One region of the Streptococcus sp. V913 genome, then DNA from elsewhere that is predicted to be linked to it. Evidence: predicted binding sites of a transcription regulator. Region 1 holds the regulator's gene; each other region holds the start of a gene.
What was found. The regulator CtsR, encoded in region 1, represses protease genes until heat stress. The targets are predictions, from matches to a motif close to TTGGTCAAAAAAGGTCAAANA.
Positions count from the first base shown of each region.

Region 2: a site for CtsR is predicted at 2,228-2,248, ahead of ACXYSL_RS01910 (ATP-dependent Clp protease ATP-binding subunit). Genes of this name have one in related genera too.
Region 3: a site for CtsR is predicted at 2,452-2,472, ahead of clpP (ATP-dependent Clp protease proteolytic subunit ClpP). Genes of this name have one in related genera too.

Region 1 covers NZ_JBTHHX010000003.1:132,475-137,332, reverse strand. Annotated here, with positions in the region: gene ACXYSL_RS06755 (ABC transporter permease) at 1-504, shown strand, start outside; gene ACXYSL_RS06750 (ABC transporter substrate-binding protein) at 542-1,549, shown strand; gene ACXYSL_RS06745 (ABC transporter ATP-binding protein) at 1,549-2,277, shown strand; gene ACXYSL_RS06740 (CtsR family transcriptional regulator) at 2,396-2,854, shown strand; gene ACXYSL_RS06735 (ATP-dependent Clp protease ATP-binding subunit) at 2,856-4,858, shown strand, end outside.
Region 2 covers NZ_JBTHHX010000001.1:380,875-385,732, forward strand. Annotated here, with positions in the region: gene ACXYSL_RS01890 (TfoX/Sxy family protein) at 1-178, opposite strand, end outside; gene ACXYSL_RS01895 (amino acid ABC transporter ATP-binding protein) at 211-945, opposite strand; gene ACXYSL_RS01900 (amino acid ABC transporter permease) at 945-1,628, opposite strand; gene ACXYSL_RS01905 (DUF1797 family protein) at 1,820-2,050, shown strand; gene ACXYSL_RS01910 (ATP-dependent Clp protease ATP-binding subunit) at 2,290-4,551, shown strand; gene ACXYSL_RS01915 (GyrI-like domain-containing protein) at 4,594-4,858, opposite strand, start outside.
Region 3 covers NZ_JBTHHX010000001.1:401,525-406,382, reverse strand. Annotated here, with positions in the region: gene ACXYSL_RS02025 (DegV family protein) at 1-478, opposite strand, end outside; gene ACXYSL_RS02020 (TetR/AcrR family transcriptional regulator) at 603-1,160, shown strand; gene ACXYSL_RS02015 (deoxycytidylate deaminase) at 1,179-1,646, shown strand; gene upp (uracil phosphoribosyltransferase) at 1,735-2,364, shown strand; gene clpP (ATP-dependent Clp protease proteolytic subunit ClpP) at 2,538-3,128, shown strand; gene ACXYSL_RS02000 (YlbG family protein) at 3,207-3,476, shown strand; gene ACXYSL_RS01995 (ABC transporter substrate-binding protein) at 3,564-4,724, shown strand; gene ACXYSL_RS01990 (branched-chain amino acid ABC transporter permease) at 4,845-4,858, shown strand, end outside.

The DNA of each region.
Region 1 (4,858 bases):
AGTCTGACTTGGCTCAATGACTTGATTTATCCTATGATGGTGGTTGTTCAGACCATTCCGACCATTGCCATAGCGCCTATCTTGGTCTTGTGGCTAGGCTATGGGATTTTGCCCAAGATTGTCTTGATTATCCTGACAACAACCTTCCCTATCATCGTCAGTATTTTGGATGGATTTAGGCATTGTGACAAGGATATGCTGACCTTGTTTAGTCTGATGCGAGCAAACCCTTGGCAAATCCTTTGGCATTTTAAAATACCAGTCAGCCTGCCCTACTTTTATGCGGGATTGAGGGTCAGTGTCTCCTACGCCTTTATCACAACCGTGGTGTCTGAGTGGTTGGGAGGTTTTGAAGGACTTGGTGTTTATATGATTCAGTCTAAAAAACTGTTTCAGTATGATACCATGTTTGCCATTATTATTCTGGTGTCGATTATCAGCCTTTTGGGTATGAAATTGGTCGATGTTAGTGAAAAATATGTGATTAAATGGAAACGTTCATAGAATAAGAATGTTTCAAAAAAGAAAAGAGGAAATGAAAATGAAGAAAACATGGAAAGTGTTTTTAACGCTTGTAACGGCTCTTGTAGCTGTCGTACTGGTGGCCTGTGGCCAAGGAACTGCTTCTAAGGACAACAAAGAGGCAGAAGTTAAGAAGATTGACTTTATCCTAGACTGGACGCCAAATACCAACCACACAGGGCTGTATGTTGCCAAGGAAAAAGGTTATTTCAAAGAAGCTGGAGTGGATGTTGATTTGAAATTGCCACCTGAAGAAAGCTCGTCTGACTTGGTGATCAATGGCAAGGCGCCATTTGCTATCTATTTCCAAGACTACATGGCTAAGAAATTGGAAAAAGGTGCAGGAATCACTGCCGTTGCCGCTATCGTTGAGCACAACACATCAGGAATCATCTCACGTAAATCGGACAATGTCAGCAGTCCAAAGGACTTGGTTGGGAAGAAATACGGAACTTGGAATGACCCGACTGAACTTGCTATGTTGAAAACCTTGGTGGAATCTCAAGGTGGAGACTTCGAAAAGGTCGAAAAAGTACCAAACAACGACTCAAACTCCATCACACCAATTGCCAATGGCGTCTTTGACACTGCTTGGATCTACTATGGGTGGGACGGTATCCTTGCCAAATCTCAAGGTGTAGACGCCAACTTCATGTACTTGAAAGACTATGTCAAGGAATTTGACTACTACTCACCAGTTATTATCGCAAACAACGACTATCTCAAAGACAACAAGGAAGAAGCTCGTAAAGTCATCCAAGCCATCAAAAAAGGCTACCAATATGCTATGGAACATCCAGAAGAAGCTGCGGATATTCTCATCAAGAATGCACCTGAACTCAAGGAAAAACGTGACTTTGTCATCGAATCGCAAAAATACTTGTCAAAAGAATACGCAAGCGACAAGGAAAAATGGGGACAATTTGACGCAGAACGCTGGAATGCCTTCTACAAGTGGGATAAAGAAAATGGGATCCTCAAAGAAGACTTGACTGACAAAGGCTTCACTAATGAATTTGTAAAATAATGACAGAAATTAGACTAGAACACGTAAGCTATGCCTACGACGATGAAAAGATTTTAGAGGACATTAACCTACAGGTGACTTCGGGTGAAGTGGTTTCTATCCTAGGTCCCAGTGGTGTAGGCAAGACTACCCTCTTTAACCTGATTGCAGGAATTTTAGAAGTCCAGTCGGGAAGAATTGTCCTTGATGGAGAGGAGAATCCCAAGGGGCGCGTGAGTTATATGTTGCAAAAGGATCTCCTCTTGGAGCACAAGACGGTGCTTGGCAATATCATCCTGCCCCTCTTGATTCAAAAGGTGGATAAGGCGGAAGCTATTGCCCGAGCGGATGATATCCTTGCGACCTTCCAGCTGACAGCCGTACGGGATAAGTATCCTCATGAGCTCAGTGGTGGGATGCGGCAACGTGTGGCCTTGCTTCGTACCTACCTTTTTGGGCACAAACTCTTTCTCTTGGATGAGGCCTTTAGTGCTTTGGATGAGATGACAAAGATGGAACTACACGCTTGGTATCTGGAGATTCATAAGCAGTTGCAGCTAACGACCTTGATCATCACACATAGTATTGAAGAGGCCCTCAATCTTAGCGACCGCATCTATATCCTAAAAAATCGGCCGGGACAGATTGTTTCTGAAGTCAAACTAGATTGGTCCCAGAGCGAAGACAAGGAAGTCCAAAAAATTGCCTATAAACGACAAATATTAGCAGAATTGGGATTAGATAAGTAGAAAAATAGGGAGTTGGTGAAGATTATCCTTTACCAGCGCCCTTTTTCTTTAAAAAAATCAAAAATTTCGGTATAATAGTCAAAGATAGTCAAGGTTCAAAGAAGGAGTTTGATTTACTATGAGATTTAAAAATACATCAGATCATATCGAAGCCTATATCAAGGCGATTTTAGACCAGTCTGGTATCGTGGAATTGCAACGGAGCCAGTTAGCTGATACCTTCCAGGTTGTGCCAAGTCAGATTAACTACGTCATCAAGACACGCTTTACGGAAAGTAGAGGTTACTTAGTTGAGAGCAAGCGTGGTGGTGGAGGCTACATTCGAATCGGACGGATTGAGTTTTCCAATCATCATGAGATGCTCCGCGATTTGCTTTACTCGATTGGTGAGCGAGTTAGTCAGGAGATTTATGAGGATATTCTCCAGCTTTTGGTGGAGCAGGACCTGATGACCAAGCAAGAGATGACCTTGCTGACTTCAGTAGCAACGGATCGTGTCCTAGGGGAAGAATCTTCAGTTGTCCGTGCCAATATGCTCCGACAGCTATTACAAGAGGTAGATAGAAAAGAGAAGTAAGATGAACTATTCAAAAGCATTGAATGAATGTATCGAAAGTGCCTACATGGTTGCAAGCCATTTTGGAGCTCATTACCTAGAGTCTTGGCATTTATTGATTGCCATGTCCAATCACAGTTACAGTGTGGCAGGTGCGACTTTAAACGATTATCCTTATGAAATGGACCGTTTAGAAGAGGTTGCGTTGGAACTGACTGAAACGGACTATAGCCAAGACGAAACCTTTACAGAATTACCCTTTTCCCATCGTTTGGAAGTTCTCTTTGCAGAAGCAGAGTATGTGGCCTCAGTGGTCCACGCAAAGGTGCTAGGGACAGAGCATGTCCTCTATGCAATCTTGCATGACGGAAATGCCTTGGCGACACGCATCTTGGAGAGAGCAGGCTTTTCTTATGAGGACCAGAAAGATCAGGTCAGAATTGCTGCTCTTCGTCGCAATCTAGAAGAGCGTGCAGGATGGACAAGAGAAGATCTCAAGGCTTTGCGTCAACGTCATCGCACAGTAACTGACAAGCAAAATTCCATGGCCAATATGATGGGCATGCCTCAAGCTCAAAGTGGCGGTTTAGAGGACTACACGCATGACCTAACGGAGCAAGCGCGTTCTGGCAAGTTAGAGCCAGTTATCGGTCGAGACAAGGAAATCTCACGTATGATTCAGATTTTGAGTCGGAAGACCAAGAACAATCCGGTCTTGGTTGGAGATGCGGGTGTCGGGAAAACAGCTCTGGCACTTGGTCTTGCTCAGCGTATTGCCAGTGGGGATGTACCTGCGGAGATGGCAAAGATGCGTGTTCTAGAGCTTGATTTGATGAATGTCGTTGCAGGGACACGTTTCCGTGGTGACTTTGAAGAGCGTATGAACAACATCATCAAGGATATCGAGGAAGATGGCAAAGTGATCCTCTTTATCGATGAACTCCACACCATCATGGGTTCTGGTAGCGGTATTGATTCGACTCTGGATGCAGCCAATATCTTGAAGCCAGCCTTAGCTCGTGGAACTCTGAGAACAGTTGGTGCAACCACTCAGGAAGAATACCAAAAACACATCGAAAAAGACGCAGCTCTTTCTCGTCGTTTTGCAAAAGTGACGATTGAAGAGCCAAGTCTAGCTGACAGTATGACCATTTTGCAAGGTTTGAAGGCCACCTATGAGAAACACCACCGTGTGCAAATCACAGATGAAGCTGTTGAAACAGCTGTCAAGATGGCGCATCGTTACTTGACCAGTCGTCACTTACCAGACTCTGCCATCGATCTATTGGATGAAGCGGCAGCAACAGTGCAAAACAAATCCAAGCAGGTGAAAACAGACGAATCCGATTTGAGTCCAGCTGACAAGGCCTTGATGGATGGCAAGTGGAAACAAGCTGCTCAGCTAATCGCAAAAGAGCAGGAAGTCCCTGTCTATAAAGATTTGGTAACAGAATCTGAAATTTTGACTACCTTGAGTCGCTTGTCAGGGATTCCAGTCCAAAAACTGACGCAAACGGATGCCAAGAAATACCTGAACTTGGAAGCTGAACTACACAAACGTGTCATCGGTCAAGATCAAGCTGTTTCAAGCATTAGCCGTGCGATTCGCCGCAACCAGTCAGGAATTCGTAGTCACAAGCGTCCGATTGGTTCCTTTATGTTCCTAGGGCCGACAGGAGTCGGTAAGACCGAATTGGCCAAGGCTCTGGCAGAAGTCCTCTTTGATGACGAATCAGCCCTTATTCGCTTTGATATGAGTGAGTATATGGAGAAATTTGCGGCTAGCCGTCTCAATGGAGCTCCTCCGGGTTATGTGGGCTACGAAGAAGGTGGGGAGTTGACTGAGAAGGTTCGCAACAAACCATACTCCGTTCTTCTATTTGACGAGGTAGAAAAGGCCCACCCAGATATCTTTAATGTTCTCTTGCAGGTTCTGGACGACGGCGTCTTGACAGATAGCAAGGGGCGCAAGGTTGATTTTTCAAATACCATTATCATCATGACGTCAAACCTTGGTGCGACGGC
Region 2 (4,858 bases), on a different contig from region 1:
CCAATTGATCCATGACCACCTTCACAGGCTTCAGTAACAAACGATTATCATAGATTCCCCCAATAATCTTCCCACGATAATAAAGGATATACTCTCCCATCATTGGACGATAACTCATCTCCTCTAGCTCTGATAGCTGTTCGAGAATAAAATCTAAATATTCTTTACTAGAAGCCATGATGCCTACTCCATTTCTTCTAAAATGAGGTGTTACAAAACCTTACTCAAAAATTCCTTGGTCCGTTGTTCTTTTGTTTGATCGAAAATCTCTTCTGGAGTTCCATCTTCGACAACAACTCCATCTGCCATAAAGATAACACGGTCTGCTACCTCACGCGCAAAGCCCATTTCATGCGTCACAATCACCATGGTCATCCCCGACTTGGCAAGGTCTTGCATAACAGCTAGGACCTCTCCAACCATCTCAGGGTCTAGGGCTGAAGTCGGCTCATCAAAGAGCAAAACGTCTGGCTCCATAGCAAGTCCACGTGCAATGGCAATCCGTTGTTGCTGACCACCTGACAAACTCTGCGGATAGGCCGTTGCCTTATCTGGCAAGCCAACTTTTTCTAGCAGTTCCTGAGCTCTCTTCTCCGCTACTTCCTTGCTTTCTCCTTTGGTTTTAATTGGTGACAAGGTGATGTTTTCCATGACCGTCATATTTGGAAAGAGGTTGAATTGTTGGAATACCATGCCCATCTTTTCACGCATGGCAAAAAGGTCATTTTTCTTATCTGTGATATCAACTCCTTCAAAGATAACCTTACCTTTACTTGCTTCTTCAAGGAGATTCATAGAACGAAGGAGAGTTGACTTCCCGCTCCCGGACGGACCGATAATGACCACAACTTCTCCTCGCTTAATCTCAAGGTTGATGCCCTTTAAAACTTCATTTTTCCCAAAAGACTTATGTAGTTCTTCAATTTTAATCAAGGGTTCTGTCATTATTTCTTGTCTCCTTGTCCAATATGTTTTTCAAATGCTTTCAACGCCACTGTCAAAACAGAGGTCATAATCAAATAGTAAAAGGCTGCAAATAAAAGGGGAGTCAACGGTAAATATGTTGTTGTTGCCACAGTCGTTGCACCATTCCACAACTCCATCACCCCAATTGCCGACAAGAGGGAACTATCCTTGATAATGGTGATAAATTCATTTCCCAGCGCTGGAAGAATATTCTTGATAGCTTGTGGCAAAATGACATAACGCATGGCATTTTTTGGACGAATACCAAGAGAATATGCGGCCTCTAACTGCCCTTTAGGAACCGCATTGATCCCCGCACGAACAGTTTCTGAAACGTAAGCTCCACTGTTCATAGAAATAATCAGAATACCAGGAATCAAACGAGAAAGATCAACTCCTAAAATTCCCACTTGAATAGTCGGAGCATTGATATGCATAAGAGCAAAGGCAATCATAATCTGAACCATCATCGGAGTTCCACGGAAGATCCAAACATACACATTTGCAAACCAAACGAGCGGTTTAAAGCGTGATCGCTGAGCAAAGGCCAGTAACACACCTATAATAGTTCCTAAGCAGACGACAAGAATGGAAATCAATACGGTGATCAGAGCACCATAGTTAAAATATGGTAAATACTTTGGTAAAAAAGAAAAATTCATATTCAATCAACTTTCTATGTGTTGGATTGTATGATTATAACATGAATTGAATTAAAATTCAATCCTTTTTCACCGATTTTAACAATTAACTTGATAGAATGGAGAAATAGAAAGAAATCACAGTTTTTTTCTAGTCAACTACCTCTTGTTTATGGTAAAATAGAAACGATAAGAAATGGAGGAGAATCAAAATGGAATCACATTTGGTTAGAATCATTAACCGCCTAGAAGCAATGACAAAAGATGGTGGAAATCTAAAACGTAATTTTGAACGTGAAGGTGTTGTTGTCGCAGAAGTTGCCTACAGCCACGACGAAGAAAACGGATCACTCTTCACCCTTCGCGATGTAGAGGCTCGTGAAACTTATACCTTTGATAGCATTGATTTGATTGCAATGGAGATCTACGAACTCCTTTACTAATATAAAAACAACGGGCAGTAAGGCCCGATGAATGAGAATCCTTTTTGTCACCGCAAATGGGATTTTTTCTTACCTTCAATGCCGCTTAATCCTCCATAAATCCTTCTTTTAAAAACGACCACTTCCCAATCTTTTTACTTGCTTTACACCTTAATCATGCTATAATGAAAGTATAAAACTTTGACTATTATTGACCTTTTTTCTTAGGCCAAGAATAAGAATGAAATGAGGTAGATGTTATGCTCTGTCAAAACTGTAAAATTAACGACTCAACAATTCATCTGTATACCAATATCAATGGACAGCAAAAGCAAATTGATCTCTGTCAAAATTGCTATAAAATTATCAAAACAGATCCAAATAATACCCTCTTTAAAGGAATGACTGATTTAAACAATCATGACTTTGATCCTTTCGGAGACTTTTTCAATGATTTGAACAATTTCAGGGCTTCTTCAAATAACGTCCCTCCAACTCAATCCGGTGGGGGATACGGAGGCAATGGGGGATACGGACCTCAAAACCGCGGACCTGTTCAAACACCTCCTCCTAGCCAAGAAAGAGGGCTCCTAGAGGAATATGGTATCAACGTGACTGAAATAGCTCGTCGAGGAGATATTGACCCTGTTATCGGCCGAGACGAGGAGATTATCCGCGTTATCGAAATCCTCAACCGTCGAACCAAAAACAATCCTGTCCTTATCGGAGAACCAGGTGTTGGTAAAACAGCTGTTGTTGAAGGTCTAGCTCAGAAGATTGTCGATGGTGATGTTCCCCATAAACTCCAAGGCAAGCAGGTCATCCGTCTGGATGTGGTTAGTCTAGTTCAAGGAACAGGGATTCGAGGCCAATTTGAAGAACGCATGCAAAAACTCATGGAAGAAATTCGCAAACGCGAGGACATCATCCTCTTTATTGACGAAATCCATGAAATTGTTGGTGCAGGATCTGCTGGCGATGGCAATATGGATGCAGGAAATATCCTCAAACCAGCCCTTGCCCGTGGTGAATTGCAACTGGTCGGCGCCACTACTCTCAATGAATACCGTATCATTGAAAAAGATGCTGCCCTCGAACGCCGTATGCAACCTGTCAAAGTTGATGAACCAACTGTCGAAGAAACCATTATCATCCTCAAAGGGGTTCAAAAGAAATACGAAGACTACCATCACGTCAAGTACACAGACGCTGCTATCGAAGCTGCTGCAAATCTTTCCAATCGCTATATCCAAGACCGCTTCTTGCCAGACAAGGCTATTGACCTGTTAGATGAAGCTGGTTCTAAGATGAATCTGACGCTGAACTTTGTTGATCCTAAAGTGATTGATCAGCGTTTAATTGAAGCTGAGAATCTCAAGGCTCAAGCTACACGAGAGGAAGACTTTGAAAAAGCTGCCTACTTCCGTGATCAGATTGCCAAGTACAAGGAAATGCAAAAGAACAAGGTGACCGGTCAGGATACTCCTATCATTAGCGAGAAAACCATTGAGCACATCATCGAGCAGAAAACTAATATCCCTGTTGGGGAGCTAAAAGAAAAAGAACAGTCTCAGCTTATCCATCTAGCAGACGACCTCAAAGCTCATGTCATTGGTCAAGATGAAGCTGTCGATAAGATTGCCAAAGCCATCCGTCGTAATCGTGTTGGACTTGGAACTCCTAACCGCCCAATCGGAAGTTTCCTCTTTGTCGGACCAACTGGTGTCGGTAAGACAGAACTTTCCAAACAACTAGCCATTGAGCTCTTTGGCTCTGCTGACAGCATGATTCGCTTTGATATGAGTGAATACATGGAAAAACACAGTGTGGCTAAATTAGTCGGTGCCCCTCCAGGTTATGTTGGCTACGATGAAGCGGGTCAGTTAACGGAAAAAGTTCGTCGTAATCCATACTCACTCATCCTTCTCGATGAGGTCGAGAAAGCCCATCCAGATGTCATGCACATGTTCCTTCAAGTCTTAGATGATGGCCGTTTGACAGACGGGCAAGGACATACAGTTAGCTTTAAGGATGCCATCATCATCATGACCTCAAATGCCGGTACTGGTAAGGCCGAAGCCAGCGTTGGTTTTGGAGCTGCTCGTGAAGGTCGAACCAACTCTGTTCTCGGTGAACTCGGCAACTTCTTTAGTCCTGAGTTTATGAACCGTTTTGACGGCATTATCGAATTTAAACCTCTCAGCAAGGACAACCTTCTCCAAATCGTCGATCTCATGCTAGCGGATGTCAACAAACGCCTTTCTAGCAACAACATCCATCTCGATGTGACAGACAAGGTCAAGGAAAAGTTGGTTGACTTGGGATATGATCCAAAAATGGGGGCACGGCCACTCCGTCGTACCATTCAAGACCATATTGAGGATGCTATCACAGACTACTACCTTGAAAATCCAAGTGAAAAAGACCTCAAGGCAGTTATGACAAGCAATGGTAAGATTCAAATCAAATCTGCAAAAAAAACTGAAAAAACAGAAGAGGTTACTTCTGAAAGAGAAGATTAGAACTCATAAAAAAGAACAGGGAATCTTGTTTCCTGTTCTTTTTTAATTCTCTTCTTGAACTTGATAGCGAAGGATTGTTTTTAATTTGCTTGGCTCCGTTCGATGAAGATTATTAAGATAAATTTCTCGGTGGACTTCCGAAGTTCTTTTGAGTTTATGAAGTTGACAAAAATGCTCCATCTCTGCAAAAGTCTCATTTTCAGTATCAAAAGGTCCTACATGAAGCATAGCAAGGCTTGGGCCTTCTTCTATCTTTTCAAAACGAACAGCCTCATAGAGAATATTTGGCTTCTTGATTTTCACCTCT
Region 3 (4,858 bases), on a different contig from region 1:
AGAGCAACTTTGTTTTTTCTTGGTAGGCCGTAATAGCTTCAACAATTTCTTCAAAAGAAAGTCCTTGATCAATCAATTCATTGATTTTTTCAACAATCAAGTCAACCTCACCACCTGCAGACAATGTATCGATCACATGAATCTGAGTGTCAGGATGTTCTTCAAGATAGATATTCTTAGCGAGTTGTGCACTATTATGGCTACCTGAAAGAGTACCAGTAATGGTAACGACAAAGATATGCTTAGCACCTTCAAATGCTCGCAAGTAATCATCAGGGCTAGGACAAGCTGATTTTGAAGCCTCAGAAGTCGCATACATGGTTTCCATCATGTGGTCAATGTCAAGATTGGCATCATCGATAAAGACCTGATCAGCTACTTGAATGGTTAAAGGAACACTAACAAATTCCGTATCAATAGCAGGAGTTGCCAATTGACGATAATCACAACCAGAGTCAGCTACAATCTTCCAAGTCATAGAAATTCTCCATCTTTGTCACTTATACATTGACAAAGGTTCTGTCTTTTTTTACAATTATATCATGAAAGCCCTTGAAACAAAAGCACCATCCGTCTGTTGTTACAAGTAGAAAGAAATTGTTATGTCTGAACGTAGAATATCTGAAAAATCTCTTGAAAATCTCAGAAAATCAAATCAAGAATCCAATTTTTTAACCAGAGAAGCAATCGAGACGGCTCTTTTGCAACTTCTAGAGAAAAAGGACTTGGCAAAGATCAGTATTTCAGAATTAGTCAAGCGGGCGGGCGTCTCTCGTGCCGCCTTCTATCGTAACTATGATTCCAAAGAAGAGATTTTGGAAAGCGTCTTTAAACGCAGTGTCCATAACATTATGGAACAGTTGAGCCACTACGATGTCAAAACCGACCTTTATCTAGTCTGGGTTCACCTTTTCAGAGCAGCCAAGAAAGAAGCCAAGGTTATCCAACTTGCTCTGGACTACCATTTGGAAAAGATTTTCGTCCAAGCCATGCAGGAATTTCTGGAAAAATACCACGGAAAATCAAAAGGCGTTAGCAGCTACCTTCATTCCTTTTGGAGTTCTGCCATCGTATCGGTTTTGCTCAAATGGATCAAGGATGGCATGAAGGTTCCAGCTGAAAAGATTGCAGATTTACGCTTGCCATTTTTCAAAAAATAGAGGAAAAGGAGAAGACTTATGACAGAAAAAAGACTGGCTTGGGATGAGTATTTTGCAGCCCAGGCCTTACTAATTGCCAATCGTTCGACCTGTAAACGTGCCAAGGTGGGAGCTGTCCTAGTTAAGGATAATAAAGTCATTTCAACAGGCTACAATGGTTCCGTATCAGGAACAGAGCACTGTATCGATCACGAATGTTTAGTCATTGAAGGCCACTGTGTCCGAACCCTTCACGCTGAGGTCAATGCAATCTTACAAGGAGCCGAACGTGGGGTTCCTAAAGGATTTACAGCTTATGTGACCCATTTCCCTTGTCTGAACTGTACAAAACAACTCTTACAAGTCGGTTGCAAACGTGTAGTTTATATCAATCAGTATCGTATGGACGACTATGCCCAGTACCTTTATCACGAAAAAGGCACCGAGTTGACCCATTTACCATTAGAGACTGTTCAGACAGCTCTTCAAGAGGCAGATTTGATTTAAAAATTAATTAAAACAAATGGTTTAGAAAGCTTTTTAAACCGTTTTTTGATATAATAAGAAGAATAAATTGAAAGAAGGAACTCAGAAAATGGGAAAAATTGAAGTCATTAATCATCCACTTATTCAACACAAATTGTCAATCTTGCGTCGTACAGACACTTCCACAAAAGCTTTTCGTGAGCTAGTAGATGAGATTGCAATGTTGATGGGGTATGAAGTACTTCGTGATCTTCCACTTGAAGACGTGGAAATTGAAACACCTATCACAAAGACCGTTCAAAAACAATTGGCTGGTAAAAAATTGGCGATTGTCTCAATTTTGCGTGCAGGTATCGGGATGGTAGATGGTCTCTTGAATCTGGTTCCAGCAGCAAAAGTTGGACACATCGGTATGTACCGTGATGAAGAAACCCTTCAACCAGTTGAATACTTAGTGAAATTGCCTGAAGATATTGACCAACGTCAAATCTTTGTCGTTGACCCAATGCTTGCAACAGGTGGCTCAGCAATCTTGGCTGTAGATTCGCTTAAAAAACGTGGCGCTTCAAATATCAAGTTTGTCTGCCTAGTATCTGCTCCAGAAGGAGTGAAAGCCCTCCAAGAAGCTCACCCTGATGTAGAAATTTTTACTGCGGCCTTGGATGAACGCTTGAACGAACACGGTTATATCGTTCCAGGTCTTGGAGATGCTGGAGACCGCTTGTTTGGTACTAAATAAAATTCCAAAGTAAATATTGAAACTAGAAGTTCGTTTTTGACTTGAAAGGAGGTTGAGTTTTTGTTTCTGTTTAGAGAATAGAGCAAAAATTTGACCTTTTTTGACCAAAAAGATATAATAGTTCTGTATCGAGTCGTATGACTAAGAAAATTTAACCTTAAAAGGAGAAATGAATGATTCCTGTAGTTATTGAACAAACAAGTCGTGGAGAACGTTCATATGATATTTACTCACGTCTACTAAAAGATCGTATCATCATGTTGACTGGACCAGTTGAAGACAACATGGCCAACTCCGTTATTGCTCAATTGCTCTTCTTGGATGCTCAAGATAGTACAAAAGATATTTACCTTTATGTAAATACTCCGGGTGGTTCTGTATCAGCTGGTTTGGCAATCGTTGATACCATGAACTTTATCAAGGCAGATGTCCAAACAATCGTTATGGGGATGGCTGCATCCATGGGAACTGTCATTGCATCAAGTGGCGCAAAAGGCAAACGTTTCATGCTTCCAAATGCAGAGTACATGATTCACCAACCAATGGGTGGTACAGGTGGTGGTACCCAACAGACAGATATGGCAATCGCTGCAGAGCACTTACTTAAAACTCGTAAGACTTTGGAGCAGATTCTTGCAGATAACTCTGGTAAAACAGTTGAGCAAATTCATGTAGACGCAGAACGTGATTACTGGATGAGTGCCCAAGAAACACTTGAGTATGGTTTTATTGATGAAATCATGGCCAACAACTCTTTGAGCTAACCAACCTAAAAAGCAAACTCGACGGGGTTTGCTTTTTTTGATATAATAGGAGCAGATTTCTTAGAAAGAGGGTTCATCATGTTTGAAAAGGTCAATCGATCGGGATTAATCATCTATCTTTACTATAATCGGGATGCAAAAAAACTTCAGGAATACGGTGATATCTGTTACCATTCCAAAAAACATCGTTACTTGCAGCTCTATGTTCCAACTGAGGAGCTAGATGACTTAGTTGAGAGATTAGGTAAGGAAAGATACATCAAGAAAATTAGACGGTGTCACATTCAAGAGTTAGAAACTCCTTTTGTTGGGAATCTCTATCGAAATGAAGAAAACGTTATCATTTAAAAAAGTGAATAAAAAGGTTGACAATTTTCTGATAATTCGGTATATTCTTAACATACTATTTTTGAAACAACTATAAGGAGATTAAAAATGAAGAAAAAATTTGCCCTATCTTTTGTGGCTCTTGCTAGCGTAGCTCTTCTCGCTGCCTGTGGAGAGGTCAAGTCAGGAGCGTCAAATACAACTGGTAACCCAGTAGACGAAAAGACTATCAAAATCGGTTTTAACTTTGAAGAAACAGGTGCTGTAGCTGCCTATGGTACTTCTGAACAAAAAGGTGCTCAACTTGCTGTTGATGAAATCAATGCTGCAGGTGGTATCGATGGAAAACAAATCGAAGTTGTAGACAAAGACAACAAGTCAGAAACTGCTGAAGCAGCTTCTGTTACAACGAACCTTGTAACCCAATCAAAGGTGGCAGCTATTGTAGGACCTGCGACATCTGGTGCAACTGCTGCAGCTGTAGCTAACGCTACCAAAGCAGGAGTGCCATTGATCTCACCAAGTGCTACTCAAGATGGATTGACTAAAGGTCAAGATTACCTATTTATCGGAACATTCCAAGATAGCTTCCAAGGGAAGATTATTTCAAACTATGTGACAAACAAATTGAATGCTAAGAAGGTTGTTCTTTATACTGACAATGCTAGTGACTATGCTAAAGGTATTGCTAAATCTTTCCGTGAAACCTACAAGGGTGAGATTGTAGCAGATGAAACGTTTGTAGCAGGTGATACAGACTTCCAAGCAGCCCTTACTAAAATGAAAGGGAAAGAGTTTGACGCTATCGTTGTCCCAGGCTACTACACAGAAGCAGGTAAAATCGTAAATCAAGCCCGTGGTATGGGAATTGATAAACCAATCGTTGGTGGTGATGGATTTAACGGTGAAGAATTTGTTCAACAAGCAACAGCTGAAAAAGCATCAAACATTTACTTCATCTCAGGATTCTCAACTACAGTTGATGTTTCTGAAAAAGCTAAAGCCTTCCTTGAAGCATACCGTGCTAAATACAATGAAGAGCCTTCAACCTTCTCAGCCTTGGCCTATGACTCAGTTTACCTAGTAGCAAATGCTGCAAAAGGTGCTAAAAACTCAGGTGAAATCAAGGACAACCTTGCTAAAACCAAAGATTTTGATGGTGTAACTGGTCAAACAAGCTTTGATGCTGACCACAATACAGTGAAAACTGCTTACATGATGACTATGAACAATGGTAAAGTAGAAGCAGCAGAAGTTGTAAAACCATAACATTAGAATAGTAGTTGAAATAGGGAATGAGCCTTTGACTCACTCCCTGTTTCGGTGTTTATGAACTTGTGAAAATGATGAAAATTTTCTAAAAAATAACGATAGAAAAGAGTGAATGCTATGCTCCAACAACT